3 regions of the Methylobacterium komagatae genome follow, and region 2 is predicted to be linked to each of the others. Evidence: predicted binding sites of a transcription regulator. Region 2 holds the regulator's gene; each other region holds the start of a gene.
What was found. Region 2 encodes PhoB, which activates phosphate uptake and scavenging genes when phosphate is short. Its sites were predicted from a motif close to TGTCATNNANCTGTCAT; they were not measured.
Positions count from the first base shown of each region.

Region 1: ACFQE0_RS27115 (NAD-glutamate dehydrogenase) is a predicted target of PhoB. The motif match lies at 8,584-8,600, and genes of this name have one in related genera.
Region 3: ACFQE0_RS17305 (YdcH family protein) is a predicted target of PhoB. The motif match lies at 4,248-4,264, and genes of this name have one in related genera.

Region 1 is NZ_JBHSWN010000001.1:5,465,147-5,475,522, reverse strand. Features, by position in the region: gene ACFQE0_RS27140 (pseudouridine synthase) at 1-462, opposite strand, end outside; gene ACFQE0_RS27135 (DUF1328 domain-containing protein) at 565-741, opposite strand; gene ACFQE0_RS27130 (CsbD family protein) at 862-1,053, opposite strand; gene ACFQE0_RS27125 (nucleoside deaminase) at 1,176-1,628, shown strand; gene ACFQE0_RS27120 (outer membrane beta-barrel protein) at 1,640-3,421, opposite strand; gene ACFQE0_RS27115 (NAD-glutamate dehydrogenase) at 3,679-8,523, opposite strand; gene ACFQE0_RS27110 (MarR family winged helix-turn-helix transcriptional regulator) at 8,670-9,092, shown strand; gene ACFQE0_RS27105 (MFS transporter) at 9,120-10,376, shown strand, end outside.
Region 2 is NZ_JBHSWN010000001.1:4,432,045-4,442,420, reverse strand. Features, by position in the region: partial or broken gene modC (molybdenum ABC transporter ATP-binding protein) at 1-205, opposite strand, end outside; gene modB (molybdate ABC transporter permease subunit) at 202-894, opposite strand; gene modA (molybdate ABC transporter substrate-binding protein) at 1,017-1,826, opposite strand; gene ACFQE0_RS22035 (50S ribosomal protein L11 methyltransferase) at 2,348-3,265, shown strand; gene ACFQE0_RS22030 (ribosome modulation factor) at 3,297-3,470, shown strand; gene ACFQE0_RS22025 (M24 family metallopeptidase) at 3,513-5,339, shown strand; gene ACFQE0_RS22020 (protein-disulfide reductase DsbD family protein) at 5,371-7,503, shown strand; gene phoB (phosphate regulon transcriptional regulator PhoB) at 7,505-8,200, opposite strand; gene phoU (phosphate signaling complex protein PhoU) at 8,411-9,124, opposite strand; gene pstB (phosphate ABC transporter ATP-binding protein PstB) at 9,156-9,938, opposite strand; partial or broken gene pstA (phosphate ABC transporter permease PstA) at 10,010-10,376, opposite strand, start outside.
Region 3 is NZ_JBHSWN010000001.1:3,463,809-3,474,184, forward strand. Features, by position in the region: gene ACFQE0_RS17280 (3-hydroxyacyl-CoA dehydrogenase) at 1-1,071, shown strand, start outside; gene ACFQE0_RS17285 (tetratricopeptide repeat protein) at 1,064-1,936, opposite strand; gene ACFQE0_RS17290 (5-(carboxyamino)imidazole ribonucleotide synthase) at 2,222-3,316, opposite strand; gene purE (5-(carboxyamino)imidazole ribonucleotide mutase) at 3,313-3,807, opposite strand; gene ACFQE0_RS17300 (YdcH family protein) at 3,886-4,104, opposite strand; gene ACFQE0_RS17305 (YdcH family protein) at 4,278-4,457, shown strand; gene ACFQE0_RS17310 (propionyl-CoA synthetase) at 4,655-6,571, shown strand; gene ACFQE0_RS17315 (hypothetical protein) at 6,575-7,015, opposite strand; gene ACFQE0_RS17320 (NADH:flavin oxidoreductase/NADH oxidase) at 7,187-8,305, shown strand; gene ACFQE0_RS17325 (phosphodiester glycosidase family protein) at 8,307-9,062, opposite strand; gene ACFQE0_RS17330 (hypothetical protein) at 9,260-9,742, shown strand; gene ACFQE0_RS17335 (MFS transporter) at 9,871-10,376, shown strand, end outside.

The sequences.
Region 1 (10,376 bases), 1.0 Mb from region 2:
CCACAGGCGGGTGCGCTCACGAGTCGGGAGCGGCTCGCCGTCGATGAGGATCTGGTCGTCATCGGTAACATTAAGCGCAGGCGAATCGATCACCTCGCCATTCACGCTCACGCGGCCAGCGAGGATCATGGCTTCCGCGTCACGCCGCGAAGCGACACCGGCCCGCGCCATGGCCTTTGCGATGCGATCGCCCGTGTAAACAGGTTCCGCGTCGGCCGCGGCTCCCGCTTCGACCGGCTCGGGTGCAGCACTCGGCTCGGGTGCTGCCGGACGGCGCATCATGGGAGCATCGCCGGATGAGGCAGGGCGGCTCTTGGAGCGGCCGGTCTTGGCGGTTGCGCCCCCATTGAGGTCCTTGGCGCTCCCCGCATCGGTGGCAGGCTGCCAAGAAGTATCGCGCTCGTTCGAGGGCGCGCCGTCCCGGTCCGCGCCGGGCTTTTCGTCGTTTGGAATGTCGGTCATCGGCCGCCCATACCAGAGCCGATGATCTCAGGCGAGACCGCCTGAGGCATCCGGCGGGCGAGGATACGCATTCGCCCAGCCGGATCAGTGCCTTTCAGAAGGCTACAGACGGGGCGAACGGCCCCGCATCACGCCGAACACGGCCGAAATCAGGAACAGGGCAATGGCGACGAAGAACACGAGCTTGGCCGCTTCGACAGCCGTGCCGGCGATTCCGCCGAAACCCAGAAGCGCCGCCACGAGTGCGACGACGAGAAAGGTGATGGCCCAACCGATCATGGGAGACTCCTACGCCGTGGGGCGAAGCGGCGCCGAATTGGCTCCGCCTTCACTTGAGACAACCCATCCGGAGGACTGGCGTTTCCGGGGGAAACACCAGCCACCCCGGACGGCGTTCGATCAAAGCTTGTCGGTGGCCGACTTAACGGTGTCCTTGGCGTCGCCGACGGTGCTCTGGGTCTTGCCCTTGAGCTCCTGAGCGGCACCATCCGCCTTCATCTTGTCGTTGCCGGTGGCGTCGCCGATACCCTGCTTGGCCTTGCCGACCAGCTCGTTCGCCGCGCCCTTGATCTTGTCGGTGGTGCTGCTCATGGCGTCACTCCAATCTGTCTTGTTACGGCAAAGCCGCGTCGGCCTAGCAACAGGCAGAGATCGAGGAATGTTCCGGTTGTTAACATCTCCTATGATCGACTTTTGCGTGAAGCATCGCGCCGATGGCTGAGGATCCCACGCCCTTCGATCTCGCCTTCGAGGCCGCTCGCCGTGCGGCCCAGGAGGGGGAGGTGCCGGTCGGTGCCGCAATTGTGAAGGAGGGACGCGTCGTAGCGGTCGCGCACAATCGGCCCCGCGCCCTGCGTGATCCGACAGCCCATGCCGAGATCCTGGCGATCCGGGCGGCATGCCTGGCTCTGGATGACGAGCGGCTGCCGGGCTGCGATCTCTACGTGACGCTGGAGCCCTGCCCGATGTGCGCGGGGGCGATCTCCTTCGCCCGCATCCGCCGGGTCTATTACGGCGCACGGGATCCGAAGGGGGGCGGGGTCGAGCAAGGACCGAGGGTGTTCAACCAGCCGACCTGCCACCATGCACCGGAGGTCTATGGCAGCTTCCGCGAGGCCGAGGCGGCGGATCTGCTGCGGGACTTCTTCGCCGCGCGGCGGGATTGAGGGGCAGCTGCTTAGGGGTTCACCCGCATCCCGACGAGGAAGGTGTTGTCCCGGAAGCTGGCGAAGGACGAGGTGCTGTCCACCTGCTGGTAGATGTAGGTGCCGCGCAGGGTGAGCCACCGATTCAGGCGGTAATCCATGCGCGCGGTGAGCGAGAAGCCGTTATCGCGGATCGGGCTATTCCGGTACTCGTTGTGCAGGATCGAACCGCCCAGCACGAAGGAGAGGTTACGCAGCAGGTCGTGCTGCACTTCGAGCGTCGCCACCTCGGTGAGCACGCCGCTCGAACCGGGAATCGTCGTTTCGGTGACGCCGGTGGCGGCGTTGAAGCGGACGGTGGTGAGGGGCGAGGCTGCCCACACCAGGGTGGCGTTGACGAGCGGCGCATCGATGTCGCGCAGCGTCGCATCCATGTAGCTGCGATGCTGGTAACCGGCCGAGACCTCTCCCGTGACGCGCCGGGCGAGCCCAAGCTGGGCACCCACCAGCACGCCGACGCCATTCGAGTCGCGCTGGACGCCGGACGCATCGAAACGCTGATCGTAGACGCGGGTGTCGCCGATCACGTCCACGAAGGGCTTGAGATCGGGGGAGATCTCGTAGGCCGTGCGCAAACGTAGGGTGTACTGATTCAGGTTGCGATCGCTCTGGCGGATCGTGCCGCCATTGGTGAGGCGCACGTCCTCGAACTCCGAGCGGTCGACGAGGCCGCTCAGGGTCACGGACAAGCGGTTGAAATTCTGCGTCGCGCCGAGCGTCGCGCCGTACAGGGCCACGAGCGGACGGCTCACGGCGGATGCCGCTTGCAGGTTCGGCGTCGTGGTCCGCTGGGTGTCCACGAGGAACCGGCCCTGCGCGTTAAACTGGAGGTCGCGGTTGGCGTCGATGCGGAGGTTTACCACGCCGTCCGCCGCCGGGCGGCTCGCCATCTCGTTCTGGGGCGTCTCGAAATAGGCGCCGCGCAGAGAGCCATCGAGCGAACTGGACGACCAATCGCTGCGGAAATCCACCGTCGCCTCTGTGCGAAGCGCCACCGAGCCCTTGGCGAGCTGCCTGGTGGTCTGATCCGGATTCGAATCGTAGCCGATGGTTTGCGCGAAGGTCGGCAGCACCGTGAACGTACCGACCTTGATGCCGAGGGGCGCGTAGGCGGGATCGGTCGGGATCGGGCGGGACAGGTCGGTGCCGAGGATGAAACCGGGCGTCAGCAGGCCGAGGGCGGGGTTGGTCGCCAGCAACGGCAGGCGCGACCCGCCCGACGTGTAGGGCAGGGGCACGCCGACGACGGCTTCCTGAACCACGGGCGTCAGCGCGGAGGATTGCGTGGTGGCCTGCACACTCTCCTGCGTCGTCCGCTTCACGGCCGAGCCGTTGCGGCGCGAGGGCGCCGCGCGGAACCGAAGGGTCGGTGAGAGCCCTCGGTTGAACACTGCCGTCGAGGTGCCGCTGGTGCGCTGACCGGTGATGGTCAGGCGGTCGTCGAGGCGCGGGATGCCGGTCTCGAAGCCGGTCTGGCTCGCGTTGCTGGACGAGCGCACGCCCCCACCGGACTCACCGCCGAGCCCTCGCGCGGCGCCGGGACGCCGGTCGCTGGCGGGGTCGTCGGAGAGGCGCTTGCGTAATTGCGTCAGACCGTTGGGGCCTGCCTCAAGGCCGGAGCCAGGATTGTCGGGTGCGCCCGTGACCGGGCTGATCGCGTCGAAGCGCGGGGCCTGCGCCTGCGCGGTCTGAGGCAAGCCGGCAAGGGCGAGAACGATGGCGGCACCAGCGGCCTGTCCACTGACGGCGCGCATGGTTCCGGCATCGTTGTCGGTCGCCTTGCCCCGCACTTGCCGCCCCCGTTTCGGAATACGCAACTTGAGATAGGCAGTAGGACAAGCCTGCAGCGTCGAATGCTGCCTTTCATCAAGGTTAACTGGGAGTAGCAGGACACGGTTAATGGCTGGTCAACGGCGGAGACGCCGAAAGACCTGCCCTCACCGAGACAGTTCATCAAGGCAGAGGCGCGCGAGACGGCTCCGGGAGGCCTTTCAGTCACGCCCCGCCATCGTCATTCCACCCGGACGAGATCGCCGAGCAGGCTGGCGGCAACCGTCGCTTTCGAGACCGTGAGGTCCGAGGAGGCGATTCCCTCCACCGCATCGCGGATCCGGGCCAGAGGCGTCCCACGCGCCTTCACCCAGGCCGCGACCGCCTCCGGCCCGGCGCCGATATCGGCGACAACCTCGGCCGTGAGCTTGCGGTGGGCGGACGCGATGGCCGCGACGGCGCGTTCCAGGGCGATACGGTCGAACGTATCGGATACCGGCGCTGTCCGGGCCGCATTGGCGAGGGCGTCCAAGCCGAATTCCCGCTCCAGCACGAAATGCGTGGCGGCGATATCTTCCACGGGACGCCCGCTCACCTCCGCAACGCGCACGATGTCCGGCGCCGAGACCAGGGCCGGCAGGCTGGCGAGGCGCCGGGCACGGGCCGGGGCCATGCCGCGGCCGGTCAGTTCGGCCTCCCGCGTCTCCACCTCGGCGCGGGCCGCCTCGCTCAGCACCTGCGGCAGGGCCGCCTCGACCGCCGCGACGCCATCGCGGTAGCGGGCGACAATCGGTGCAAGACCGCCGGACAGGTCGAGATTGCGGATGAACCACACGATGCGGTTCGCCAGAAGCTCCTGCACCTCGGCATAGAGGTCGAGTTGAGCCTGCCCGCCGATCCGGCCGCTCAGCCCGTCGATGGCGAGGTTCAGATCCATCAAGCCGAACGCGTCGCGGGTCGCCGCATACGCCTTGGCGATAATCGCGGCGTCGGCCCCGGTCCCGTCCACGAGGCGCGTCACCAGCGACGGACCGCCCCGATTGACGATGATGTTGGCGAGCGCCGTCGCGATGATCTCGCGGCGCAGGCGGTGGCCCTTGATCGAGTCGGGGAAGCGCTCGCGCAGTTCCTTCGGGAAGTAACGTTGCAACTCGCGATCGAAATATGGATCGTTCGGTACGGCGCTCGACAGGATGGCGTCATGGAGCGACAGCTTCGCATAGGCGAGAAGCACCGCGAATTCCGGCCGGGTCAGGCCCTCGCCGCGTCGCATCCGCTCGACGAGGGTCGCGTCGTCGGGTAGGTATTCGACCGCACGGTCGAGGCGGCCCTCAGCCTCCAGCGCCTGCATCGTCCGCATGGCGAAGCCGGTTTCCCCGAGCCCGCCTCGCTCGGCCAAGGACAGGCTCAGCGTCTGCAACTCGTTGTTGCGTAGAACGAGATGCCCGACCTCCTCCGTCATGTCGGCGAGCAGCGCATTGCGCGCGTCGTAGGAAAGGCGCCCGTCCCGCTCCGGCCCCATCAGGGCGATCTTGATGTTCACCTCCACGTCCGAGGTGTTCACGCCCGCCGAATTGTCGATGGCGTCGGTGTTCAGCCGCACGCCAGCGCGGGCCGCCTCGATGCGCCCCCGTTGCGTGAGGCCGAGATTCGCGCCCTCTCCGATGACCTTCGCGCGCAGATCCAGACCGGTGATGCGGATGGCGTCGTTGGCTCGGTCGCCCGCGTCGTCGTCGGTCTCGGTGGTGGCGCGAATATACGTGCCGATGCCGCCGAACCAGAGCAGGTCCGCGGGCGCCTTCAGGATCGCCTGCATCACCTCGGCGGGCGTCGCCTGCGCCTGATCGAAGCCGAGGGCAGCGCGAGCCTCTGGCGAAAGCGCGATGGTCTTCAGGCTGCGCGAGAACACCCCGCCGCCGGTCGAGATGAGCGAGCGGTCGTAATCGGCCCAGGACGAGCGGCCGAGGGAGAACAGACGCTCCCGCTCCACGAAGCTCCGTGCGGCATCGGGGTTCGGATCGAGGAAGATGTCGCGATGGTCGAAGGCCGCGACAAGGCGGATGCTGCGCGAGAGCAGCATTCCGTTGCCGAACACGTCACCCGACATGTCGCCTACGCCGACGACGGTGAAGGGGTCGGACTGGGTGTCGATGTCCATCTCGCGGAAGTGGCGCTTCACTGCCTCCCAGGCGCCGCGAGCGGTGATGCCCATGCCCTTGTGATCGTAGCCCTGGCTTCCGCCGGACGCGAAGGCATCGCCGAGCCAATGGCCCTTCTCGATGGAGATGGCGTTGGCGATGTCGGAGAAGGTCGCGGTACCCTTGTCGGCGGCGACGACGAGATAGGCGTCGTCGGGATCCTGCCGCACGGTGTTCGGCGGCGGCACGATTTCGCCGTCCACGATGTTGTCGGTGAGTTCAAGCAGCGTGCGGATGAAGATCCGGTAGCTTTCGGTGCCCTCGGCCATCCACGCCGCCCGGTCGGAGGCGGGCGGTAGGCGCTTCGGGAAGAAGCCGCCCTTGGCGCCGACAGGAACGATCACCGCGTTCTTCACCTGCTGCGCTTTCACGAGGCCCAGGATCTCGGTGCGGAAATCCTCCGGCCTATCCGACCAGCGCAGGCCACCGCGCGCCACGTAGCCGAAGCGCAGGTGCACACCCTCCACGCGGGGCGAATAGACGAAGATTTCGAACAGCGGCCGGGGCAGGGGCATCCCCGAAACCTTGGCGCAGGCGAACTTGAAGCTGATCGTACCGCGCGGGGCGCCCGCCTCGTCGCTCTGGAAGAAGTTCGTGCGGATTGCCGCTTCGATCAGGTTCACGAAGCGGCGCAGGATGCGGTCGTCATCGAGACTCGTGACCTCGGACAGGGCCACCTCGATCCTGGCGCGGCATTCGGCTTGCGCCTCGTCGCGATCCCCCGTCACGGCGGGGTCGAACCGGGCCTTGAACAGCGCCACCAATTCGCGGGCGATCCCGCCATGTCGTGCCAGGGTGCTGGCGATGTAATCCTGGCCGTATCGGATGCGCAGCTGACGAAGGTAGCGGCCAAGCGCCCGGAGAAGCGCCGCCTCCCGCCACGGTAACTCGGCCTCGACGATGAGGCGGTTATAGCCGTCCGATTCCGCCCGGTCGTCGGCGATGGCGAGCATCGCCGCCTCGAGCGGCACTTCCAGCGCCGCGACGTCGATCGCAGCACCCGTGGCGCGTTCGATCAGCATGTCGTGGAGCCAGACCCGCTCGGCCTCGCCCGAGCCGGGCACCTGGACGCGGTAGGTCCGTTCGTTGATCACCCGGAAGCCGAGATTTTCTAGACCCGGCACACGATCCGACAGGGCGATGGCCGTCCCGCGGGAGAAGACCTTCAGGCGGATCTGCGCTGGCGGATCGGTATCGCGGCGGCCGATGGAGACGGCGCGGGGATTATCCTCACCGAGGGATTCGAGGATCGCGATGTCGGCGACCGCCGCCTCGGGCAGGAAGTTTTCGCGGTAGGCGGCGGAAAACGCCTCGGCGTAGCGAGCGGCGAGATTGCGCGCACGGGCGCCGGGGACGCCGTCGGAAAGCGCCGTGCGAAGCCCGTCGGCCCAGGTGCGGACGATCCCTGCGATGCCGGCTTCGAGCGCCGCCGGGTCGCGTTCCTGCAACGCCTCATCGGATAGGCCGATGATGTAGTGGGTGCGGGCCAGCGGCCCTTCCGGGAAATCCGGCTGCGCGACGGAGAGCCGCCCGCCATAGCTCTCGGCCAGATAGGCCCCGATCCGCGCCCGGATGCGCGAATCGTAGCGGTCCTTCGGCACGTAGACGAGCAGCGAGACGAAGCGTCCGAACCGGTCCGGCCGGGACAGCACGCGGATGCGCGGCCTGTCCGCGAGATCGACGATGCCGAGCGCGAAGCGGGTCAGCCGGTCTATGTCGATCTGGAACAGATCGTCTCGGGGGTAGGTCTCCAGCACGGCGAGAAGGGAGCGCCCGGCATGGCTCGTCGGGTCGAGCCCCGCGCGGTCCAAGACCGCCTCGACCTTGCGGCGGATCACCGGCACCTCGCGAGCGGGACTCGCATAGGCGGCGGCGGTGAACAGTCCGACGATGCGAATCTCACCGGACAGGCGGCCCTCCGGCGAGAACAGCTTCACCCCGACATAGTCGAGATGGTCAGACCGGCGGACGCGGGACCGGGCGCTGGCCTTGGTGATGATGAGCGCCTGCGGCTCTTCGAGGAAGGCCAGGATCTCCGGCGTGTAATCCACGAGGCTGCCGCCCCGGCGAAGCACCGCCGTTCCGGGATCGCGCAGCACGCCGAGGCTGGAGCCGGGCACAAGCGGATGCTGCTCTCCCTGAATGCCGTGCTCCTGCATGCCGAGCAGGGTGAAATGGCCGTCGCCCAGCCAGTTCAGGAAAGCGCGGGCTTCTGCCGTCTCCGCCTCGGGGAGCGGGGAGGGCGTGCGTCCGACGCTCTCGGCCAAGGAAGCGAGCCGGGCGCGCATCGCGTCGTGGTCGGCAGCGGCATAGGCCACGTCACGGTGAACCTCGACGAGGTTCGCTTCCAGGAACTTGCGCGCCTCACCCTCAAGCCGGTCGAGATGGATGTGCAGCAGGCTCTCACGGGCCAGCGCGCCCTGCGCGTCGGCGGTCGTCTCGCCGACGACGCGCATCAATGCGCCGTTGCCATCGCGCTCGACGCCGAGGATCGGGTGGGCGACGAGGTAGGGGGTGAGCCCTTGGGCGGTCAGGGCCGCAAGGGTCGAATCGAGCAGGAAGGGGCGGTTGTCGTTGACGATGTCGATGACCGTCAGGTCCCGCATACGACCCTCGCGCATCAGCGACAGGTCGGACATTCGCAGCCGCGCGGCATCGCCGGGACTGCGCGGCGTCGAGAGAAAGTCCCGCGCGCGGCCCGCCATCTCCGCAAGGGCCTCGGCTGGGTAGGGTGTCAGATCCTCCGGCGGGACCCGGCCGAACAGGTCGCGCACGAAGCCGCCGGGACCGCCCTGGCCCGCCACAAGATCCGCCGCCGCGTCGATCAACCCGCTTCGGGCGCTGCGCTCCTCGCGCGAGGAGAGGGCGGTCGCGGTCTCGAGGGTCATGCACATCTCCCGTACCGGGTGGCTGGCCGCGAAGCGTTAGCAGAGCCCTTGCGCGAGTCGATGACGGTGGCCCGACGACGGGGAGTCGAACGCACGCATCCGTCACCCGCTTGCCCGAACACAAATAGGTGCATATACACGCAAATATGAGCGAGGCATTTGCCAATGAGCGAGAGGTCTGCACCTGCGGTGCATTGCGGCGGGCGGCCCGCACTGTGACCTCGCTGTACGATCAGGCCCTCAAGCCTACGGGTTTGAGGGTGACGCAATTCGCCATCCTCAAAATTCTCGATCGTTGCGGGACGCTGCCCGTCACGCGCCTTGCCGCAGAAGCCTCGTTGGAGCGCACCACCATGGCGCGCAACCTTGATCCGTTGGAGCGTCGCGGCCTCGTGTGTGTCGGCGCGGACGAGGCAGACGCGCGAAGCCGCCTCGTCGAATTGACTGATGCCGGGCGTGCGACCTTGTCCGAAGCCATGCCCCATTGGCGCAGTGCACAGGACAGGATTTCGCGGCGGGTCGATCCCGGCTCGGTGCGGGCGCTGGCCAGCGCCTTGAGCGCCGAGTAACCGCAGAGGCTCTGGAGACCCGAAGCGATGCCCCTTTCCGCTCAAACGCGCCCCGCGCCGCGTTTTCATTATGCCTGGGTCGTCGCAGCGGTGACCTTCGTGGTCCTGCTGGTCGGAGCCGGCGTGCGTGCAACGCCGGGCGTGCTGATCGTGCCGTGGGAGAAGGAATTCGGGTGGAGCGCGGCGACGATCGGCATCGCCATCGCTATCAACATCTTCCTCTACGGGATGATCGGCCCCTTCGCGGTAGCGATCATTGAGCGGTTCGGCCTGCGTGCCTCGGTCTGCGGGGCGCTCATCGTCCTCGCCATCGGCACCAGCGCCACCAGCATGATGCAGACGCCATGGCAGATGATGCTGCTGTGGGGCATCGTGGTCGGCTCCGGTTCCGGCATGGTCGCCAACGTCCTGGGTGCGACCGTAGCCGGGCGCTGGTTTGGCGAGCGCCGAGGCCTCGTCATCGGCCTGCTGACGGCCAGCAGCGCCACGGGCCAGCTGGTGTTCCTGCCGCTCCTCGCGCGGCTGTCGACCGATTACGGCTGGCGGACGGTATCCTTCACGGTGGCCGGGGCGACCCTCGTCCTGTTGCCTCTTGTCTTCCTTCTCTTGCGGGATCGCCCGTCCGATCTTGGCCTGCCGCGCTATGGCGAGACGCAAGTTCAGCCGAAGCCCGTCCTCACTGAGAACCCGGCCAAGCGCGCCCTGCGCGGCCTCGGCATGGGCTTGCGCTCCAAGGATTTCTGGCTGTTGGGAGGCACATTCTTCATCTGTGGCGCCTCGACCAACGGCTTGGTCGGCACCCACCTGATTCCCGCCTGCTTCGACCACGGCATCCCGGAGGTCACTGCCGCCGGTCTGCTGGCGCTGATGGGTGTGTGCGATCTCATCGGCACCACGGCCTCGGGCTGGCTCACTGACCGGTTCGACTCGCGCAAGCTCCTGGCGTGGTACTATTCGCTACGCGGCCTCTCGCTGATCTTCCTGCCCTACTCCTTCGATCTCAGCTTCTACGGCCTGTCGCTGTTCGCCGTCTTTTACGGGCTCGATTGGATCGCGACCGTGCCGCCCACGGTGAACCTCGCGGGCAAGGCGTTCGGTGAGGAGAATGCGGCACTGATGTTTGGCTGGATCGCCGCCATGCATCAGATCGGTGCCGCCTCGGCGGCGTGGCTCGCAGGCGTCGCCCGAACTGGCAGCGGCACCTATTACGAAGCCTTCGTGGCGGCGGGCATCCTCTGCCTCGTGGCAGCGATGATGGCGATGTTCGTCGGAAAGCGCCCGGAA
Region 2 (10,376 bases):
TCTCGACGAGGACGTGATCCGCCACCACGATCCGGCCCCTTTCGGGCCGCGCGAGGCCGGCGATCAGATCGATCAGCGTGGTCTTGCCCGAGCCGGAGCGCCCGAACAGGGCCGTGAGCCCGGGCCCGGCGGAAAACGCCGCCTCCAGGCTGAAATCTCCCCGGTGGAAGCGGACATCCACGGTGATGGCGGGCTCAGAGCTCATCCGGCCCCCAGCCGCCGCCCGGCCCTGGCCGCCAGGGCCTCCGAGGCGAGAAGCGCCGCGATCGACAGGGCGACCGAGACGAGGGTGAGGCGGAGCGCCGCCCCCTCCCCGCCCGGCACCTGGGTGAGGGTGTAGATCGCGGACGGAAGGGTCTGCGTCTCGCCGGGGATGTTCGAGACGAAGGTGATCGTCGCCCCGAACTCGCCCATCGCCTTGGCGAAGGCGAGCACGGCCCCCGCGAGGCAGCCCGGCAGGCTGAGCGGCAAGGTCACCGTGAGAAACACCATGAGCGGCGAAGCTCCGAGGGTCCCGGCCGCATGCTCAAGGCGGGCATCTACCGCCTCGATGGAGAGGCGCATCGCCCGCACCATCAGCGGAAAGCCCATCACCGCACAGGCCAAGGCCGCGCCAGTCCAGCGGAAGGCGAAAACGATTCCGAGTTCAGCCAGCGCTGCGCCGAACACGCCGCGACGGCCGAAGGCCAGGAGCAAGAGGTAGCCCGTGACGACGGGGGGCAGGATCAGCGGCAGATGGACGAGCCCGTCGAGCAGCGCCCGGCCGGGAAAGCGGCGACGGGCGAGCAACCACGCGACCCCGAGCCCCAGAGGTAGGGAGACGATCGTGGCGCAGGCCGCCACCTTCAGGCTGAGAAGGACGGCCTGCCACTCCTCCGGGCCGAGGCCGAGCATCATGGGGTCTGTTTCACTGCCACCGCCAACAGGATCCCCTCACCTACCGCATCCTGAGGCGCGGCGAAGCAGCCTCGAAGGATCCGGGCGAGGATGGGATTGAAGGGCCGCCTCTCTCGGCCTCACAGTCCGCCGCCGGGGGCGCCGATCACTGTGAAGCCCTGGCGCTCGAAGGAGGTGCGGGCAGGAGCGCTCTTCAGGAAGGCGAGGAAGGCCCCGGCATCCGGGTTCGCGGAGGTCTTGATGAGGGCCGCCGGGTAGACGATGGGCGGGTGACTGTCGGCAGGGAAGGTGGCGACCACCCTCACCTTCGGATCGGCAGCGGCGTCGGTGGCGTAGACGATGCCCAAGGGTGCCTCGCCTCGCGCGACGAGAAGCAGGGCGGCGCGCACGTTCTCGGCCTGCGCCACCTGCACCTTTACGGCGTCCCAGCCGCCAAGCTTTTCGAGCGCGGCCTTGCCGTACTTCCCCGCCGGAACCGCCTCGGTATTCGCCATGGCGAGCTTGCCCCCCGCCAGCGCCTTGGCGAGGTTCGGGCCGAGACCGGGAACGAGGCTCACCCCGGACGCGGCCGAACCGTCGGCGGGGGCGATCAGCACCAATGTGTTGCGCAGGAAATTGAAGCGGCTGTCCGGCCGGATGGCCCCGGCCTTGTCCGCGTAATCCATCCACGCCTCGTCGGCGGAGACGAAGAGATCGGCCGGTGCGCCCGCCTCGATCTGCTTCGCGAGTGCGTTCGAGCCCGCATAGGAAATCCGTGGCGCCGCCTTGCCCGCATCCTTCGTCCAGAGGGCGGAGGCCTCGTCGAGGGCGTTCTTGAGGCTCGCGGCGGCGAACACCACCACAGGCTCTGCCGCCCGTGCGGGGAGGCTCGATGCCAGCGGCAACGCCGAGAGCGCCGCCGCGAGCCAGATGCGCCGTGTGATCGCCATGGCCGGACCCTTCCGTGCCGACCGTTATATCCAGTCGGCTATGGCGGTCATCTTAAGACCGGTTGGGATTCCGGCAAGGGGTCAAGTCGGCTCAGGCCTCATCCCGCGAGGAACCATTCGCGTGAGGCGGGGCGGTTTCGGCCCGGTGGAGGCGACTGAGGGCGACCAGAAGGCGGCCCGGTAATGGCGAATCGGGCAGCGGCGCCCCAAAGCGCGCATCGCGGCGGCGATTCGGGTTCCGCGCGAGAACGATCGGCCCATGCGGGCCGGTCTGGCCAGGGAGGGGACGACTCGAACGCTTCACTTTTACTCTTCCCTTGAACGATTTCGTGCCGAAGCCCCCGAAAACGTCGACCTCGGGCGGCAGTTCCCGGCTCATTTGATCAACGGGCGACCACGATGCCGCAATCCTGGGCAGCGTTGCGAAAGAATCGCAGCCCTGTCCGTCACATGCCCCACTCTTGGCCCGATTTTGCGCAGGCCCCTGTGACAGATCGAGCAGGCGCGCTAACAGGACGACCATGCTCGAAGGTCTGCCTCCCCACCGACCGACTCACATCCTGCGCCTCGACACCGACGAGAAGTCGGCGCGGGCCATGACCGACCTGCTCGGCGAGATGTTCGATCCGACCGAGACGGCGGTCGCGGCCTTCGAGGACGCAGACGGCAAGACGTGGCGGCTCGAAGCCTATTTCGCCGACGAGCCGGACGAGGCCTTCATCCGCGAACTGATCCGGCCGGTGATCGGCCCGCAGGCCGACGAGGCCGAGTTCCGCACCATCGCCGAGCAGGATTGGGTGCGCGCGTCCCTGGAAGGGCTGAAGCCCGTGCGCGCGGGCCGCTTCCTGATCCATGGCGCCCACGACCGGGAGGTACGGCGGACGAACGATCTCGCCATCGAGATCGAAGCCGCGCTCGCCTTCGGCACCGGCCATCACGGCACCACCCTCGGCTGCCTGCGCGCCCTGGTGGCCGAGCGCAAGCGCCGCCGCCCGCGCCATGTGCTCGATGTCGGCACCGGCACGGGCATCCTCGCCTTCGCCGCCGCCAAGGACCTGCGCCAGCCGGTGGTGGCGGGCGATCTCGATGTCGAGGCGGTGATCACCGCGCGGGAGAATGCCCGGCTGAACGGGCTGGGACCATGGCTGAAGCTCTACCATGCAGCCGGAACCCGGCACCGGATGGCCGACCGCAGCCGCCATTTCGATCTCGTCTTCGCCAACATCCTCGCCAAGCCCCTGCGAATGCTCGCCCCGAGCCTGTCCCGGGTCGTGGCCGAGGGCGGTACGCTCGTCCTGTCGGGCCTGATCGAGCGGGACGTGCCGGGCGTGCTCTCGGCCTATCGCCATCAGGGCTTCGCGCTCTCGAAGCGCGGAGTGATCGAGGGGTGGGTGCATCTCGTCCTGCGCCGGGGCGGCGCGGCGCCGCGGAGACGTTGAACCCCCGGCGAGGCCCCTCATCTCAAGGGACATGACCGACTCTCCCGCCGCCGAGACCCCCGATCCGATCGCCGAGGGCGCCCGTGCCCGCACCCATGGCCGCCCGAAGGATGCCTGCCCCTATCCGGCGGAATCGCGCGAGCGGGTCGAATGGCTCGAAGGCTATGACGGGATACCCGCCGCTCGGGTGCCCGACGCGTCCTGACCTCCGTTGCCCGAGGGTGGCCCCGGGCGATAGGTTCGCGCCATGACCGAGCCCCGCCGCCGCTTCCAGACCTTCGACGATCCTGGCCACCGCAAGGGGCCCGAGCGGATCGCCGCCCTCCGCGCTGCCCTGCGCGAGGCGGGGGTGGACGGCTTCGTCGTCCCCCGCGCCGACGAGCATCAATCGGAATACGTCCCCGACAATGCCGAGCGGCTCGCGTGGCTCACCGGCTTCACGGGCTCGGCCGGCACGGCGGTGATCCTCGCCGACAGCGCCGCGCTGGTCGTCGATGGGCGCTACACCCTCCAGGCGCCCGCGCAGGTCGATACCGGCCTGATCACCGTCGTGCCTCTCGCGGAGAGCAATGCCGAGGCGTGGATCGCCGAGCATCTCGGCCGGGACCGGGTGCTCGGTTACGATCCGTGGCTGCACACGCCGGACGGTGTCGCCCGCCTGGAACGGGCCGCGTCCAAGGCTGGGGGCACCCTGCGCGCCTTGGCCGAGAACCCGGTCGATTCCTGCTGGGCGGGCCGCCCGAAGCCCCCCGCCGGACGAGTCGTGATCCAGCCCGAGGCCCTGGCCGGGGAATCGGCGGCGGACAAGCTCGCGCGGGTGCGAGCGGCGCTCGTCGCCGATTCCTGCGACGCCCTGGTGATCTCGGACCCGCACAACCTCGCTTGGGCCTTCAACCTGCGCGGCGGCGATATCGGCCACACCCCCCTGGCGCTGGGCTACGCGATCCTGCCCCGAGAGGGCCGGGCGCGGCTCTATCTCGTCTCGGGCGAGATCGACCCGGCCTTGCGCGCGGCGCTCGAACCCGTCGCCGAGATCGGCCCCCGCCTCGACCTCGATGAGGGGATCGCCGCCCTTTCAGGGGCTCGCGTGCGCCTCGACGGGGCGACGGGGGCGGTCGCCCTGAAGGAGCGCGTGGAGTCCTCGGGCGGCACGGTCGATGTCGGCAAGGACCCGATCACCGCCATGAAGGCGGTCAAGAACGGGGCCGAGATCGCGGGCACCCGCGCCGCCCACCTGCGCGACGGGGCGAGCGTCGTGCGCTTCCTGGCCTGGCTCGACGGCGCGGCGGCCTCGGGCGACCTCACCGAGATCGCCGCCGTGGAGGCGCTGGAGGATTTCCGCGCGGCGGGCGGCGACCTGCGCGACGTGTCTTTCCCGACCATTTCCGGCTCGGGCCCGAACGGCGCCATCGTCCATTACCGGGTGACGCGGGACACCGACCGCGCGGTGGGCGCAGGCGAGTTGTTCCTCGTCGATTCCGGCGCGCAATATCCCGATGGCACCACCGACATCACCCGGACGCTTGCCATCGGCGAACCGACCCCCGAGATGCGGGACCGCTATACTCGCGTGCTGCAGGGCCATGTCGCCATCTCCCGCGCGATGTTCCCCAAGGGCACGACCGGCGCGCAGATCGATGCGCTGGCCCGTCTCCCCCTGTGGCGGGCCGGGCTCGATTTCGACCACGGCACCGGCCACGGCGTCGGCGCCTTCCTTTCCGTGCACGAGGGGCCGCAGCGCATCGCCAAGACCGGCACCGTGGCGTTGGAGCCGGGCATGATCCTCTCGAACGAGCCCGGCTATTACGCAGCCGGACGCTACGGCATCCGCATCGAGAACCTCGTCCTCGTGGAGCCGCGCGCGGTGGAGGGCGGGGAGCGGCCGGTCTTCGGCTTCGAGACCCTGACCCTCGTTCCCTACGATCGCCGTCTCATCGAACCGGCCCTGCTCGATGCGAGCGAGCGCGCCTGGATCGACGCCTACCACGCGCGGGTGCGCGAGGCGCTGGCGCCGCTCCTCAACGCGCCGACGCGGGACTGGCTGGAGACGGCGACGGCCCCGCTCGACGCATGATGCGGCCCCAATCCGGCGTGAAGAGTCTCGCATGATCGCCCGCCTTCTCCTGCTCCTCGCCTGCCTGGGCTTCGCTCCGGGTCTCGGTCCGTCCCAGGCTCAGGGCCTGCGTCCGCCCGCCGATCTCGTGCGGGCGAGCCTCGCGGCGGAGCCGCAGGCGGTGGCGGGTGGCACGCCCTTCACCCTTGCCGTCACGATGAAGCTGAAGCCCGGCTGGCACGTCTATTGGCGCAATCCGGGTGATTCCGGCCTGCCGCCGGAGATCACGTGGACCTTGCCCGCCGGGTTCGGCACCGGGGGCATCCGCTGGCCCGCGCCGCACCGCATTCCGATCGCGACGCTGATGAACTACGGCTACGAGGGCGAGGTGACGCTCCTCGTGCCGGTCTCGCCGCCGCCGAGCCTCGATCCGGCCGAACCGGTGCGGCTCGCGGGCAAGCTGACCTATCTCGTCTGCGAGACCGAGTGCATTCCGGGCTCGGCCGACCTCAGCCTGACCCTGCCGGTGGGCAAGGCGACGCCCGATCCGGCCAACGCCGCCCTGTTCGCCCGCGCGCGGGCCGCCCTGCCGGTCGCACCGGTCTGGCCACAGCGTCTCTCCCGCGAAGGCGACAGGATCCGCCTGGACTTCGCCGCGAGCGGGCTGAAGCCGGATTCGATCAAATCCGCCGCCTACTTCCCCTATGCCGAGACGGCGATCGACAACGCCGCCGAGCAGACGCTGAGCGTCGATGACCAGGGGCTGCACCTCACCCTGACGCGGGGGGACGACAAGACCTTCCCCGGCTCCCTGCCCGGCGTGCTGACGGTGGGTGAAGAGACCGGCAACGGCGTCGTGCGCCTCGCCTTCGCCTATGGCGACGAGCCTGCGACCACGCTGTCCGCGAACGCTCCCGCATCCTCCGGCGCCCCGTCCTACCCGGCGGACCAGCCGACGCTCTTGGCTTCGATCGGCCTCGCGCTGCTCGGCGGGCTGATCCTTAACCTGATGCCCTGCGTCTTCCCGGTCCTGTCGATCAAGGTGCTCGGCCTCGTCCGCCAGTCGGGCGAGAGCCTCGGGCGCGTGAGGCTCCACGGCCTCGCCTACACGGCGGGCGTGCTCGCGAGCTTCCTCGGCCTCGCCGGGCTGCTGATCGGCCTGAAGGGCGGCGGGGCGAGCCTCGGTTGGGGCTTCCAGTTGCAATCGGCGCCGGTCGTGGCCGGTCTCGCCTACCTCCTTGTCGCGGTGGGTTTGAGCCTGTCGGGGGTGTTCTCCCTCGGCGGCCGATTCGCCGGGATCGGCGACGGCCTGACCCGCCGGGCCGGACTCTCGGGCTCGTTCTTCACCGGGGTGCTCGCGACGCTCGTCGCCACCCCGTGTACTGCGCCCTTCATGGGCGCGGCGGTGGGCTTCGCGCTGACGCAGGGGCCCGCCGTGGCGCTGGCGGTGTTCGCCGCCCTGGGTCTCGGCCTCTCGCTGCCCTTCCTGGCCCTGACCCTGTGGCCCGGCGCCGTGCGGATCCTTCCCCGCCCCGGCGCGTGGATGGAGACGCTGAAGCAGGCGCTCGCCTTCCCGGTCTATGCCACGGCGGCGTGGCTGATCTGGGTGCTGGCGCAGCAGGTCGATGCGCGCGGCCTGTTCGCAGCGCTCATCGGCGTCGTGCTCGTGGGCTTCGCGGCCTGGGCCTGGGAGCGCAGCCGCAACGCGACGCCCGTCGGGGAGCGCATCTTCCAGGGTTTGGCAGGCCTCGCGGTCATCGCCGTGGTGACTTTGGGCTTCGGCCTGTCGCAGCAGCCTGCACTGTCAACGGCGCAAGCCGCGTCCGAGGGCACCGAACCTTTCAGCCGGACGCGGCTCGATGCCTTGCGCGACGCGCGGCACCCGGTCTTCGTGAACCTGACGGCGGCGTGGTGCATCACCTGCGCCGTCAACGAAACCACCTCGCTGTCGCGGCCGTCCGTGCAGGCGGCGATGCGGGCCAAGGGCGTCACCTACCTGAAGGGCGATTGGACCAACCAGAACCCGGAGATCACCCGTTTGCTCGAGGATTACGGCCGCAGCGGCGTGCCGCTCTACCTGCTCTACACGCAGGGCGAGCCGCAGGTGCTGCCGCAGATCCTGACGGAGGGCACGGTGCTGGAAGCCCTGTCCGCCATTCCCGACCGCACGGCCGCGGTCCGGTAGATCACGCTTCGAGGGAGAAGGTCTCGTCGAAGGCGTAGCCCGAGCCGCGCACGGTGCGGATTGGGTCGGTCTGGCGCGGCCCGTTGAGCGCCTTGCGCAGGCGGCCGACATGCACGTCCACGGTGCGCTCGTCGATATAGACGTCGTGGCCCCAGACGCCGTCGAGCAATTGCTCGCGGGAGAAGACCCGGCCGGGGCTGAGCATCAGGAATTCGAGTAGCCGGAACTCGGTCGGCCCGAGATGGAGTTCGGTGCCGCCGCGCCGGACGCGATGACCGCTGCGGTCGAGCTCGATATCGCCCGCCGCCAGCCGGTCTGCGACATGGGCGGGCTTGGCACGGCGAAGAAGGGCGCGCACCCGCGCCAGCAATTCCGGCACCGAGAACGGCTTGACGATGTAATCGTCCGCGCCGGTGCCGAGGCCACGCACCCGGTCGCCCTCCTCGCCCCTGGCGGTGAGCATGATGACCGGCAGCCGCTCGGTCTCGCGCCGCGCCCGGATGCGGCGGCAGAGTTCGATGCCCGACAGGCCCGGCAGCATCCAGTCGAGCAGCACGAGATCGGGGGTGCGCTCGGCGAGCAGCAACTCGGCGTCGTCGCCCCGCGCGGCGGAATCGACGCTGAAGCCCTCCGCCTCCAGGTTGTACCGCAGGAGGGTGGTGAGCGCCTCTTCGTCCTCGACGATCAGGACACGCATGGCCGGTGGTCCATTCCACGCCGGATGCCCCCGGCCGAAGGCGACCGAGGGGTCCAGGCAACGCTGTTACGCCGCGCGGCCTTCCTGAGCGGGGACCGCGCCGTCGATGGGTCGGGTCTCGCCGGGCCTGAGAGCCTCTCACGAAACTCCCGCTAAGCCGTCGAGGCCAGGGGGAGAACTCCCGGTGAACGGGAGTTTTGTGAGGAGCTCTTAGGCGCCCGGCACGACCGTCGTGTAGTTCGAGGCGTCGTTCTTCGGGCGCTCGCCCATGAAGATCTCGCCGGTCTGGAGATAATGGATGGTCTCGGCGATGTTGGTGGTGTGATCGCCGATGCGCTCCACGTTCTTGGCGCAGAACAGAAGATGCGTGCAGAACGAGATGTTGCGCGGATCCTCCATCATGTAGGTCAGGAGCTCGCGAAACAGGGAATTGTACAGGGCGTCGATCTCGCCGTCCCGTTCCCATACGTCGTGGGCGGCCTTGATGTCACGGCTCGCATAGGCGTCCAGCACGTCCTTGAGCTGCCCCTCGGCGAGGTCGCTCATGTGGCGCACGCCGAGCACGATCTTCTGCGCGGGCGACTGGTCGGCGATGGCGGTGACGCGCTTGGCGACGTTCTTGGCGAGGTCGCCGATGCGCTCGAGATCGCCCGAGACGCGGATGGCCGAGATGGTCTCGCGCAGGTCCACCGCCATGGGCTGGCGGCGGGCGATGAGCAGGACCGCCTTTTCCTCGATCTCGCGCTGAAGCGTGTCGAGGCGCTTGTCGGCCAGGATTACCGCCTGGGCGAGGTTCTCGTCCTTGCGGGCGAGGGCGAGGGTCGCCTCGCCGGTCATCTTCTCGGCGACGCCGCCCATCTCCGAGATCGACCGGCGCAGGTCCTCTAGGTCCGTGTCGTAGGACGTGACGATATGGCCGGGCATGGCGAGACCTCCGCGAATCCTGATCTGTGGCTCAGCCGAAGCGGCCGGTGATGTAGTCCTGCGTGCGGCGCTCGGTGGGGTTCATGAAGATCTTGTTGGTCTGGTCGAACTCGACCAGTTCGCCGAGATACATGAAGGCCGTGTACTGCGAGATGCGGGCCGCCTGCTGCATGTTGTGCGTGACGATCACGATGGTGAACTCATCGCGCAGCTGCTCCATCAGCTCCTCGATGCGGCCGGTCGAGATCGGGTCGAGGGCCGAGGTCGGCTCGTCGAACAGGATCACCTCCGGACGCTGCGCCACGGTGCGGGCGATGCAGAGGCGCTGCTGCTGGCCGCCGGAGAGGCCGGTGCCGGGCTGCTTGAGCTTGTCCTTCACCTCGTCCCAGAGGGCGGACTTGCGCAGGGATTCCTCGACGCGGACGTCGAGCTCCGCCTTGGGCAGCTTCTCGTAGAGGCGCAGGCCGAAGGCGACATTGTCGTAGATCGACATCGGGAACGGCGTCGGCTTCTGGAACACCATGCCGATGCGCGAGCGCAGCTCGTTCAGGTCGACGTTCGAATCGAGCACGTTGCGCCCGTCGAGCAGGATCTGCCCCTCGGCGCGCTGCTCTGGATAGAGGCTGTAGATGCGGTTGAAGCACCGCAGCAGGGTCGACTTTCCGCAGCCCGAGGGGCCGATCAGCGCCGTCACCTGCCGGTCGTAGAAGTCGAGATTGACGTTCTTCAGGCCGTGGAACGACCCGTAGTAGAAGTTCAGGTCCTTCACGGCGATGCGGACGGCCCGGCCGGCGGCAGGGGCGTTGTGGCCCATGGCACCTGTCGGCCTTGCGGAGGCGGCGTTCATCGTCATGTCCTCGTGGTGGGGTCGTACGTCACGCGGGGTCAGCGGGAACGCTGGGGCTTGATCACGATGCGGGCGACGATCGACAGGGCCAGGATGGTCCCGGTGATCAGGAGGGCGCCGGCCCAGGCGAGGCCCTGCCAGTTCGGATAGGGCGACAGCGCGAACTGGTAGATCATCACCGGAAGGTTCGCGACGCCGCCCATGAGGTTGGCCGAGAACCAGGAGTTGTTGTTGAGCGCCGTGAACAGGAGCGGCGCGGTCTCGCCCGCGATGCGGGCCAGCGCCAGGATGATGCCCGTCACGATGCCGGCCGAGGCGGCCTTCCACGTCACGCTGGTGATGACGACGGAGGGGGCGCGCCGAGCGCCGCGCCGGCCTCGCGCAGGGTGCCCGGCACGAGCCGCA
Region 3 (10,376 bases), 970 kb from region 2:
GGGCTCAACCGGGTACGGGGACTTTATGCCGGCTCGGCCAAGCGCGGCTCGATCACCGAGGCCGAGCGGGATGCGCGGATCAGCCGGATCACCGGAGCGGTCGGTCTGGCCCATGCGGCGGAGGCCGACATCGTGATCGAGGCGGCGTTCGAGGAGATGGGCGTGAAGCGCACGATCTTCTCCGACCTAAGCCGTGTGGCGAAGCCCGGCGCGATCCTGGCCACCAACACCTCCTATCTCGACGTGGACGCCATCGCCGCCGTCACCGATCGGCCGCAGGACGTGCTCGGGATGCATTTCTTCAGCCCGGCCAATGTGATGCGCCTCGTGGAGGTGGTTCGCGCGGAGAAGACCTCCCCTGATGCGCTGGCGAGCGCCCTCGACCTCGTCAGGCGGCTCAACAAGCTTCCGGTGGCGGTGGGCGTGTGCTTCGGCTTCGTCGGCAACCGGATTCTGGAGAAGCGCAGTCAGGCGGGCGAGCGCCTGCTCCTTGAAGGCGCCCTGCCGCATGAGATCGACGCGGCGGTGACGGAGTTCGGCTTCCGTATGGGGCCCTTCGCCATGAGTGACCTCGCCGGGCTCGATATCGGCTGGCGGTCGCGCAAAGATTTCGGAGGCCGTGCACCCGTGGCGGATTCCCTCGCCGAGATGGGCCGCTACGGCCAGAAGACCGGGCGAGGGTTCTACCTCTATCCCGACAGCGCTCGCACCGGCACGCGAGACCCGGAGGTCGAGGCGCTGATCGGGCGGATCGCCACCGAACACGGCATCGCCCGGCGCAGCTTCACCGCCGACGAGATCGTAGCGCGGCTGATGTACCCGATGGTCAACGAGGGCGCGCGCATCCTTGAGGAGGGCATCGCGGCGCGACCCGGCGACATCGATACGATCTGGATCAATGGCTACAATTGGCCGGCGTGGCGGGGCGGCCCGATGTACTGGGCCGACCAAATCGGCCTCGACCGGATCGCCACCGATCTCTTTCAGTTCGCCGCCGCAACCGGCGACGACACCCTGAAGCCCGCCCCGCTCCTGGCGAGGCTCGCCGCCGAGGGCGGGTGCTTCAGTTGAAGACGGAGCCGAGGCCGCCCTGGAGGCGCGACAGGCCGGACTTGGCGACCGCGTTGCTCGCATCGATGCCGGCAGCGCGCTGGTAGTTCTCCAACGCCTCCTTGCGCTGGCCGGACTTCTCGTAAGCCAGGCCGCGATAGGCCCAGGACGTGGCGTCCTTGTTGTTCACGTTGAGCGCCGCGTTGTAGTCCTCGATCGCCTTCGGATACTGGTTCGTGGCGATCAGGCTCTGGCCGCGCGCGGCGTAGGGCGCCGAGACGAAGGGGTTGCGGTCGATCGCGGCGTCGAAATCGGCGATCGCCTGGGTGTCGAGCCCCTGCTTCTGCTTGACGAGGCCGCGGGCGTGATACGCCTCGGCCGATTCCGGGCTCAGGCGGATCGCGACGTTAAGGTCGCTGAGCGCACCGTCGAGGTTGCCCTGCGCACGCTCGACATTGGCGCGGCCGATATAGGCCGGGCCATAATTCGGATCGATGGCGATGGCCTTCGAGAAGTCCTGAAGGGACGCCGAGTCCCGGCCGATCTGGCGGCTCGCCAGCGCGCGGTTGTTGTAGGCCGAAGCCGAATTCGGATCGAGCTGAATCGCCTTCGTGAAGTCGGCGATGGCTTCGTTGAACTGGCCTGCGCGGGCATAGGCGGCGCCGCGCGTCGTGTAGGCGGCAGCGTCATTGGGGTTGCGCTGCACGACCTCCGACAGGGAGGCGATGTTGCTCGACGTAGCCCCCGTCGTATCCGTCTCGAGGACGGCGTACTGGCGCGCACCCGCGGCGGAGCCCACGGTTTCGCAGCCCGCCAGCCCCGCAGCCGCGATCGCCGCCGCGCCGACCAGCGCGGCCTTCGAAACGAGCCCGTTGCGTTGCGTCATCGCCCCATTCTCCCGGGAGCCACCCTGTCCCGCGGTGCCCCGACCAAAACCCTGTCCGCCCCGGCGCTCAGCGACCGGTTCCGGCAATCCGCGCGCAAATTCGCGCAAGGCGGTGAATGCCCCCTTAAGCCGGGCCGCGATCACGACCGGGCGAACCTTGCAATCGTTGGAAGCGGCGGGATGTGGCGAAGGTATGGCCCGCGCCACCGCCCCGCGAAATCCGCCGCTCCGGCGACCTCGAGGGTTGACCGGTGTGGCACACCGGCCTCAGCGGCCGGTCGCGATTCAGACCTTGAGGCGGGTCACGTGGCCCATCTTGCGGCCGGGGCGCGACTCGCCCTTTCCGTAAAGGTGCAGATGCGCGCCGGGCTCGGCCAGCAGGTCGCGCCATGCATCGACCTGATCGCCGATCAGGTTCTCCATCTCGCACGGTAGGCCGCCGGTGCGGGCCGCGCTGCCAAGCGGCCAGCCGCAGACGGCGCGCACATGCTGCTCGAACTGCGAGGAGAGGGCGCCCTCAATCGTCCAGTGGCCGGAATTGTGGACGCGCGGGGCGATCTCGTTGACCACGAGGCGCTCCCCGCCCTCGCGCACGAGGAACATCTCCACTGCCAGCACGCCGACATAATCGAGCGCGTCCGCGATGCTGCGGGCGATGCGGATTGCCTCCTCGGCCGTCTCCGGCGAAACGCCCTGGGCGGGCACGCGGGTGAAGGCGAGGGTGTGGTTGCGGTGCTCGTTCTCGCAAAGGTCGAAGGCGGCGAAGCTCCCGTCCGCCGCCCGCGCGGCCACGACGGAGACCTCACGCTCGAACGGCACGAAGCCCTCGAGAATCAGCGGCGCACCGCCGAACTCGGCGAAGATCGCGTTCCGGTCGCCCTCGAAGGGTTCGCGGATCATCCGCTGGCCCTTGCCGTCGTAGCCGAAGCGCCGCGTCTTGAGCACGGCGGGCAGACCGATGACGTCCAGCGCGCGCGCGAGGTCGTCGGGGGTGTCGACCGCCTGGAACGGCGCCGTCGGGATGCCGAGGCGGTTGATGAATTCCTTCTCCGACAGCCGGTCCTGCGTGGTGGCCAGGGCGTCGGCGTTGGGGTGCAGCGGCGCGTGGCGCGCCAGCACCTCCGCGGTCGCGCGGGGGATGTTCTCGAACTCGTAGGTCACGACATCGACGGAAGCCGCGAAGGCGGCGAGCGCCGCTTCGTCGTCATAGGCGGCGCAGGTCGTGCGCGCGGCGACGTCGAAGGCCGGGCTGTCCGCGTCGGGCGCGTACACATGGACCTTGAGCCCGTGGTTCGCCGCCGCCAGGGCGATCATCCGGCCGAGTTGGCCTCCACCGACGATCCCGAGCACCGAGCCGGGGGCGATCGCACGTGTCGTCACGGTCCTTGAGTCTCCGGCCGTTCGGCCACCGAGGAAGTTTGCGCGGCGCGCCACGCGTCGAGGCGGCCCGCCAGGGCCTCGTCCGAAAGAGCGAGCACCGCCGCGGCCAGCAACGCCGCATTGACCGCACCCGCCCGGCCGATGGCCAGGGTGCCCACCGGCACGCCCGCAGGCATCTGCACGATGGAAAGAAGGCTGTCCTGACCCGAAAGGGCCTTCGATTCCACCGGCACGCCGAAAACCGGCAGGCTCGTCATGGACGCGGCCATGCCCGGCAGGTGCGCCGCCCCGCCCGCGCCCGCAATCACCACCTTGAAGCCCGCGTCACGGGCGCCCTTGGCGAAGGCTACGAGCCGGTCCGGCGTGCGGTGCGCCGAGACGATGCGGGCATCGTAGGGCACGGCCAGCGCATCGAGGGTCTGCGCGGCATGGATCATGGTCGCCCAGTCCGACTGGCTGCCCATGATGATCGCGACGGGAGGCGCCGACATGCGTGGTTCCAGCAAAAGAGGGCGCTTAACCGCGCGGATCGCGGATCGCAAGGCGTGGGATACGCGAACCCACCGCCTTCAGGCGATGATATCCGGCGTCAGCATGTCCTCGATGTAGGAAATGCGGTCGCGCAGGGTGAGCTTGCGCTTCTTCAGGCGCTGGATCTGGAGTTGGTCTCCGGCCACGCTCCGCTCCAGCGCGTCGATGGCGCTGTCGAGATCGCGATGTTCCTCGCGGAGGCGGGCCAGCTCGGACTCGAGGTCAGCCTGTCCGTTGTCACCCGACTCAGCCGCCATCACGCCCTGGGAAACCGTACACCCTTCGAAGGTCAGAAGCATGCGTCACGCCTCAGCGGGGAGCAAGCGATGGGTACAACCCTTGTGAAAGGATGCCCAGCGAAAACGCTTCGACAGGTGCGCGAACCTGTGCCAGTCTGACGGTGTCAGAACGATGACAGGAGATTCGCCTCATGTCGCTGCAGACGCATCTGAGCCAACTCGCCCGGAAGCACGAAGCCCTCGAGCGTGAGATTCAGGAGGCCATCCACAAGCCCTCGTCTAGCGACCAGCATATTGCCGAACTCAAACGCCGAAAACTTCATCTCAAGGACGAGATGAACCGGCTGCAGGCCAACGGCACCCTGCACTGACATTTCCCAGACATCGCGAAAGGCCGCGTCGTCCTCACGGGCGGCGCGGTTTTTCGTTTCGGGCGACCGGCAAGCCAATGACGGCGGCGACAGCCTGACTGCCCAAAGGGACGAGCCTCGCTTGACTCCCCCGAGCGGCCGAATCAGCTACCTTCACGCCACCGCCGGAGAGCGGGCCGCGAGGAAGCGCCGAATCGATGACGACAGCCAGCCGCTACGCTGAGACCCATGCGGCCTCCATGCGCGATCCCGAGACGTTCTGGCTCGGTGCGGCCGGGGCACTCCACTGGGACCGTGCGCCAAAGCGTGCCTTCGACCCGGGCCAGGGTCCCTACGGCCGCTGGTTTCCGGATGGACGGCTCAACGCCTGCTACAACGCCGTGGACCGGCACGCCGACAGCGACCGCCGCGACCAGAACGCCATCGTCTACGATTCGCCCGTCAGCGGCACGAAGCGCGCCATCACCTATGGCGACTTGCGCGACGAGGTCGCGACGCTCGCCGCCGTGCTGAGGGATCTCGGCGTCGGCAAGGGCGACCGCGTGGTGCTCTACATGCCGATGGTGCCCGAGGCGCTGTTCGGGATGCTTGCCTGCGCCCGGCTCGGGGCGGTGCACTCGGTGGTGTTCGGAGGCTTCGCGGCCAACGAACTCGCCAAACGCATCGAAGACGCGCAGCCGAAGGTCGTCCTCGCCGCCTCCTGCGGCATCGAGCCGAACCGCGTGGTGGCCTATAAGCCACTGCTCGACGCGGCCATCGCCGCCTCGGCGCACAAGCCCGGTGCCTGCCTGATCCTCCAGCGCCCGCAATGTGCGGCGGCGCTGACGCCGGAGCGGGACCGGGACTGGGCCGAGACCATCGCCGCCGCGAAGGCGAAGGGCGCCACGGCGGAATGCGTGAGCGTCGACGCCACCGATCCGCTCTACGTCCTGTACACTTCGGGCACGACGGGCAAGCCGAAGGGCGTCGTGCGCGACACGGGCGGCTATCTCGTGGCGCTCGCATGGTCGATGCCGAATCTCTACGGCGTCGCGCCGGGCGAGACCTATTTCTGCGCCTCCGACATCGGCTGGGTCGTCGGCCACTGCTACATCGTCTACGCGCCGCTCCTGCACGGCTGCACCTCGGTTCTCTACGAGGGCAAGCCGGTGGGCACGCCGGATGCGGGCGCCTTCTGGCGCGTGCTGGCCGAGCACAAAGTGGTGTGCCTGTTCACGGCCCCGACCGCTCTGCGCGCGATCAAGAAGGAGGATCCGCAGGGCGAGCTGGTCGGCGATTACGATCTTTCGTCCTTCCGCTCCCTGTTCCTGGCAGGCGAGCGGGCGGACCCCGATTCCGTGGCCTGGGCCGAGCGGGTTCTGGACCGGCCGGTCATCGACCATTGGTGGCAGACGGAAACGGGCTGGCCGATCGCGGGCAACCCGATCGGGCTCGGTCTCCTGCCGGTGAAGCATGGCAGCACCTGCGTGCCGATGCCGGGCTACGACGTGCGCATCCTCGACGAGGGAGGCAAGGAGGTGCCGCGCGGCACGATGGGCACCATCGCCATCCGGCTGCCCCTGCCGCCCGCCTGCCTGCCGACGCTGTGGGGCTCGGACCAGCGGATGCGGGAGAGCTACCTCTCCACCTTCCCCGGCTATTACGACACGTCGGATGCGGGCATCATTGATGATGACGGCTACATCACCGTGCTCGGACGCACCGACGACATCATCAACGTCGCCGGGCATCGGCTCTCGACGGGCGGGATGGAGGCGGTGTTGTCTGCCCATCCGGACGTCGCGGAATGCGCGGTGATCGGCATCCGCGACACCCTGAAGGGCGAGGTGCCCTGCGGTTTCGTCGTACTCAAGGCCCGTGTGTCCCGCGATCCTGCGGAGATCGAGCGCGAACTCGTCGCCAAGGTCCGTGAGGAGATCGGACCGGTGGCGGCATTCAAGCTGGCGCTCACCGTGCCGCGCCTGCCCAAGACCCGCTCGGGCAAGATCCTGCGCGCCACGATGAAGCGCATCGCCGATGATGAGCCCTGGACGATGCCGGCGACCATCGATGACGCGAGCGTCCTCGATGAGATCGGCAGCAGCCTCAAGGACCGCGGGATCGGAGGGGCCTGAGCCCTACTCGTCGCCGTCGTCGTCGCCCGGCAGGGTGATGGTGACGTCGGGCGTGGCCGCGCGTCCGATCGAGCCTGTCGACACCGGGGCGACGTCGGGGCTCGTCGGGATGGCGCCCGCGCCGATGGCGATCATCCCGGCCATGGCGCGCTCCTTTTCAGGAATGCGCGGATCGCGAGAGATCATCTCGGCCTCGCGTTGCAGGCGCAGATTGCATGCGCGCGACGGCAACCCGCCCTGGGGGGTGCAGGCATCGTGCCGGGCGCAGGCCGCGTCGAGGGCGTCGATCGGCGGCAGCGGAGCGTTGTTGCCCGGCCCGCAATAGTTTCCGTGGATCAGCATCTTCGGGCCACCGAAGGCGGCGGGCTGCGCCTGGGACGCACCGGCGAAGGCGGCGCAACCGGCGACGAAGATGATCGGGGCGGCAAGTCTGGTGAGAATCATGGTCGGGACCTCGGGCGATCTCGCCCCCTCAGGCGGCTCGCTTCGGCCGCCGCATTGCGGCGACGAGGGCAAAACGGAAGGTCGTGGGGTGGGGTTCCCCACCGGATGGGGCGGGTTCCGCTTGGCCGCACCCCATACCCGCCCCAGATTGTCCCCGTACCGGAGGCCCCGATGACCGCACGCCTGTTCGAGACACTGACCCTGGATTCCCTCACGCTGGAGAACCGGATCCTCATTGCGCCGATGTGCCAATACTCGGCGCGCGATGGGGAAGCGACCGACTGGCACATGATGCATCTCGGGCAGCTCGCCATGTCGGGCGCGGGCCTGCTGACGCTGGAGGCCACCGCCATCTCACCGGAGGCCCGCATCACCGCCTGGGATCTCGGCCTCTACAATGACGGTTGCGAGCGAGCCCTGGCCCGCGTGCTCGGCGCGGTGCGGGAATACGCGCCGATCCCGGTCTGCATCCAGATCGCCCATGCCGGGCGCAAGGCGTCGAGCGATGCCCCCTGGGCGGGCGGCAAACAGATCCCGCCGGAGCACCCCTATGGCTGGCGCACGGAAGCGCCGTCGGCCGTGGCCCATGGCGAGGGAGAGGTGCCGCCACACGCCCTCGGCGACGCCGATCTGAAGCGGGTGCGCGAGGAGTTCGTCACCACGGCCAAGCGCGCGGTGCGCCTCGGCATCGAGGCGGTGGAGTTGCATGCCGCGCACGGCTACCTGCTCCATCAGTTCCTCTCACCCATCGCCAATAAGCGTACCGATTCCTACGGCGGCAGCCTCGCCAACCGCATGCGCTTCCCCATGGAAGTCTACGACGCGGTCCGGCAGGTCGTCCCGTCCGGCTCGCCGGTCTGGCTGCGCGTCTCGGCCACGGACTGGGTCGAGGAGGGCTGGGACATCGAGGAGACGGTCGAACTCGCGCGGATGCTCAAGCAGGCGGGCTCGCCAGCGATCCACGTCTCCACGGGCGGCGTCTCGCCCAAGCAATCGATCAAGCTCGGGCCGGGCTATCAGGTGCCCTATGCCGAGCGGATCAAGGCCGAGACCGGCCTTGTTACCATCGCCGTCGGGCTGATCACCGAGCCGCGCCAAGCGGAGGACATCCTTGCCGAGGGCAAGGCGGATGCGATCTCGCTCGCCCGCGCCATGCTCTACAACCCACGCTGGCCCTGGCACGCGGCGGCGGAACTCGGCGCGCGGGTGCATGCCCCCAAGCAATACTGGCGCTCGCAGCCGCACCACCTGAAGGACCTGTTCAAGGACACGTCCTTCGGCCAGCGGTAGCCTACTTCGCCACCGCTCCGATCAGCGGCCCGAGGGGGCGTCCGATATCGGAGCGGTTGAGGTTCGGCGCGTAGAGGCTCGACACCGAGCCATCGAGGAACAGGGCGTTGCGGCAGCCCAGATCGTCCCGGAACAGGCGGGCGAAGGCGCCGAAGCTCACCGGTCGCTCGGAAATGGCGAAGACCGCCACATGCCCGCCATCGCGGGTGCCGACGCCGTTGCGGATCTTCTGCGACGGCCCATCGGCGGAAATCTTCGGGTGGATGTGCCCGTCGATCACCAGCATCGGCCCCGATTGCGTCGCGAAATCCGGCTTGAGCCGGGCCTTGGCGTAATGCCCGGTATCGAGCACCCCGGCGCGATCCCCCTTCACATAGAAGACGCCGTTCGGCTTCAGGTGGAAGTTACCCGGCCCATCCGCTGTCGAGAGCGAATGCAACTCGCGCCCGTCCTCGACATAGAGCCCGACCGGCGCCTGATCCTTGTCGTACATGCCGCCATTCATGGCGAAGGAGAGTTTCGGCCCCTGCGCCTCGGCGAGAGCCGAAAGGGACGCGTAGGCCTGCCCGTCCGGGCGGCGCCAGAACAGCTTCAGGCTGCGCCGCCGCAGATCGATGGTGCAGACCGTGAAGCTTTCCCCCTGCGCCTCGACGGCCCTGCAGGGCTCGGCGGAATCCGGGGCGGCCCGGGCCGCCGGAGAGATGGCGATGACGAAGGCGGCCGCACCGGCCCAGCGGGAGAGGATCGAACGCATCATCACCTCGGCACCATCGTCTTTCTGCCGTTCTGGTCGCGCCCTGTGCTTTCGAAAAATGGCGGGAATGGCGCAAGATGCTCCCAGCTTGGTCTCACGCTGCACGAGACCGTGACCGCCTGACGCGCAGCCAGCACGAACCCTTTCCCGGCTCATACGTTTCGCCTGTGATGGGGCATCGTTCAGTTTGGAGACGTGAGATGAAGGGTGCAGTGCTCGGTTCTGCGCTTCTTGCGGCTGGCGCCCTGGCGCTCGCGCCAGTCAGCGCCGAGGCCCGCGGCTTCGGCGGGTTTCATGGCGGCGGCTTCCACGGTGGTGGCTTCGGCGGATTCCACGGTGGCGGCTTCCGCGGCGCGGGCTTCCGGGGCGCAGGCTTCGGTGGCGGCTGGCGCGGCGGTTACGGCGGTTGGCGCGGCGGCGGCTACGGCTATCGCGGCGGCTATGGCCGCGGCATCGGCCTGGGTCTCGCCGGCTTCGGCGTCGGCCTCGCGGCGGGCAGCCTCTATGGCGGCTACGGCTATGGCTATCCCGGTTACGGCTACGGCGGCTATGGCGGCTACGGCTACGCCCCGGTCGGCTATTACGGCGGTGGCTACGGCTACGGCGGCGAGTGCGTGACCGTTCCGCGCGTGCGTTGGACCCCCTACGGCTATCGCCGCGTACTGGTCGAGCGCTGCTACTGAGGCCGGGTTTCCGGTCGCGACGACAAGGGGCTGCCCGCGAGGGCGGCCCTTTTGTTGCGGAAGTGCGCAAGCAAGCGTTGCACAGGGCGCACGACCGGGCCGATACTCCCCAAAAAGGGGAGTGAATCATGGATACAACCGGCGGACGGGGTGCAGCGACGCCCGATGCGGTCGAGATTCGCGATGCGAGTCTGACGGCCTTCTACCGGTCCATGACGACGCCGGAGCGGCACACCTTCTGGGCCTGCGCGGCGGGCTGGTGCCTCGATGGCATGGACTTCATGATCTACCCGCTGGTGATCGGCACGATCATCGCGCTGTGGAAGGTCGACCCCGGCACGGCGGGCCTCGCTGCCACCGTGACCCTGCTGGCCTCGGCGCTGGGCGGCTGGATCGCGGGCTTCATGGCCGACCGCATCGGCCGGGTTCTGACCCTGCAAATCACCATCCTGTGGTTCTCGTTCTTCTCTCTCGTCTGCGCCTTCGTGCAGAACTTCGAGCAATTGCTCGTGGCCCGCGCGCTGCTCGGCCTCGGCTTCGGCGGCGAATGGGCGGCGGGCGCCGTGCTGATCGGCGAGACGATCCGCGCCGAGTACCGGGGCCGGGCGGTGGGCTCGGTGCAATCCGGCTGGGC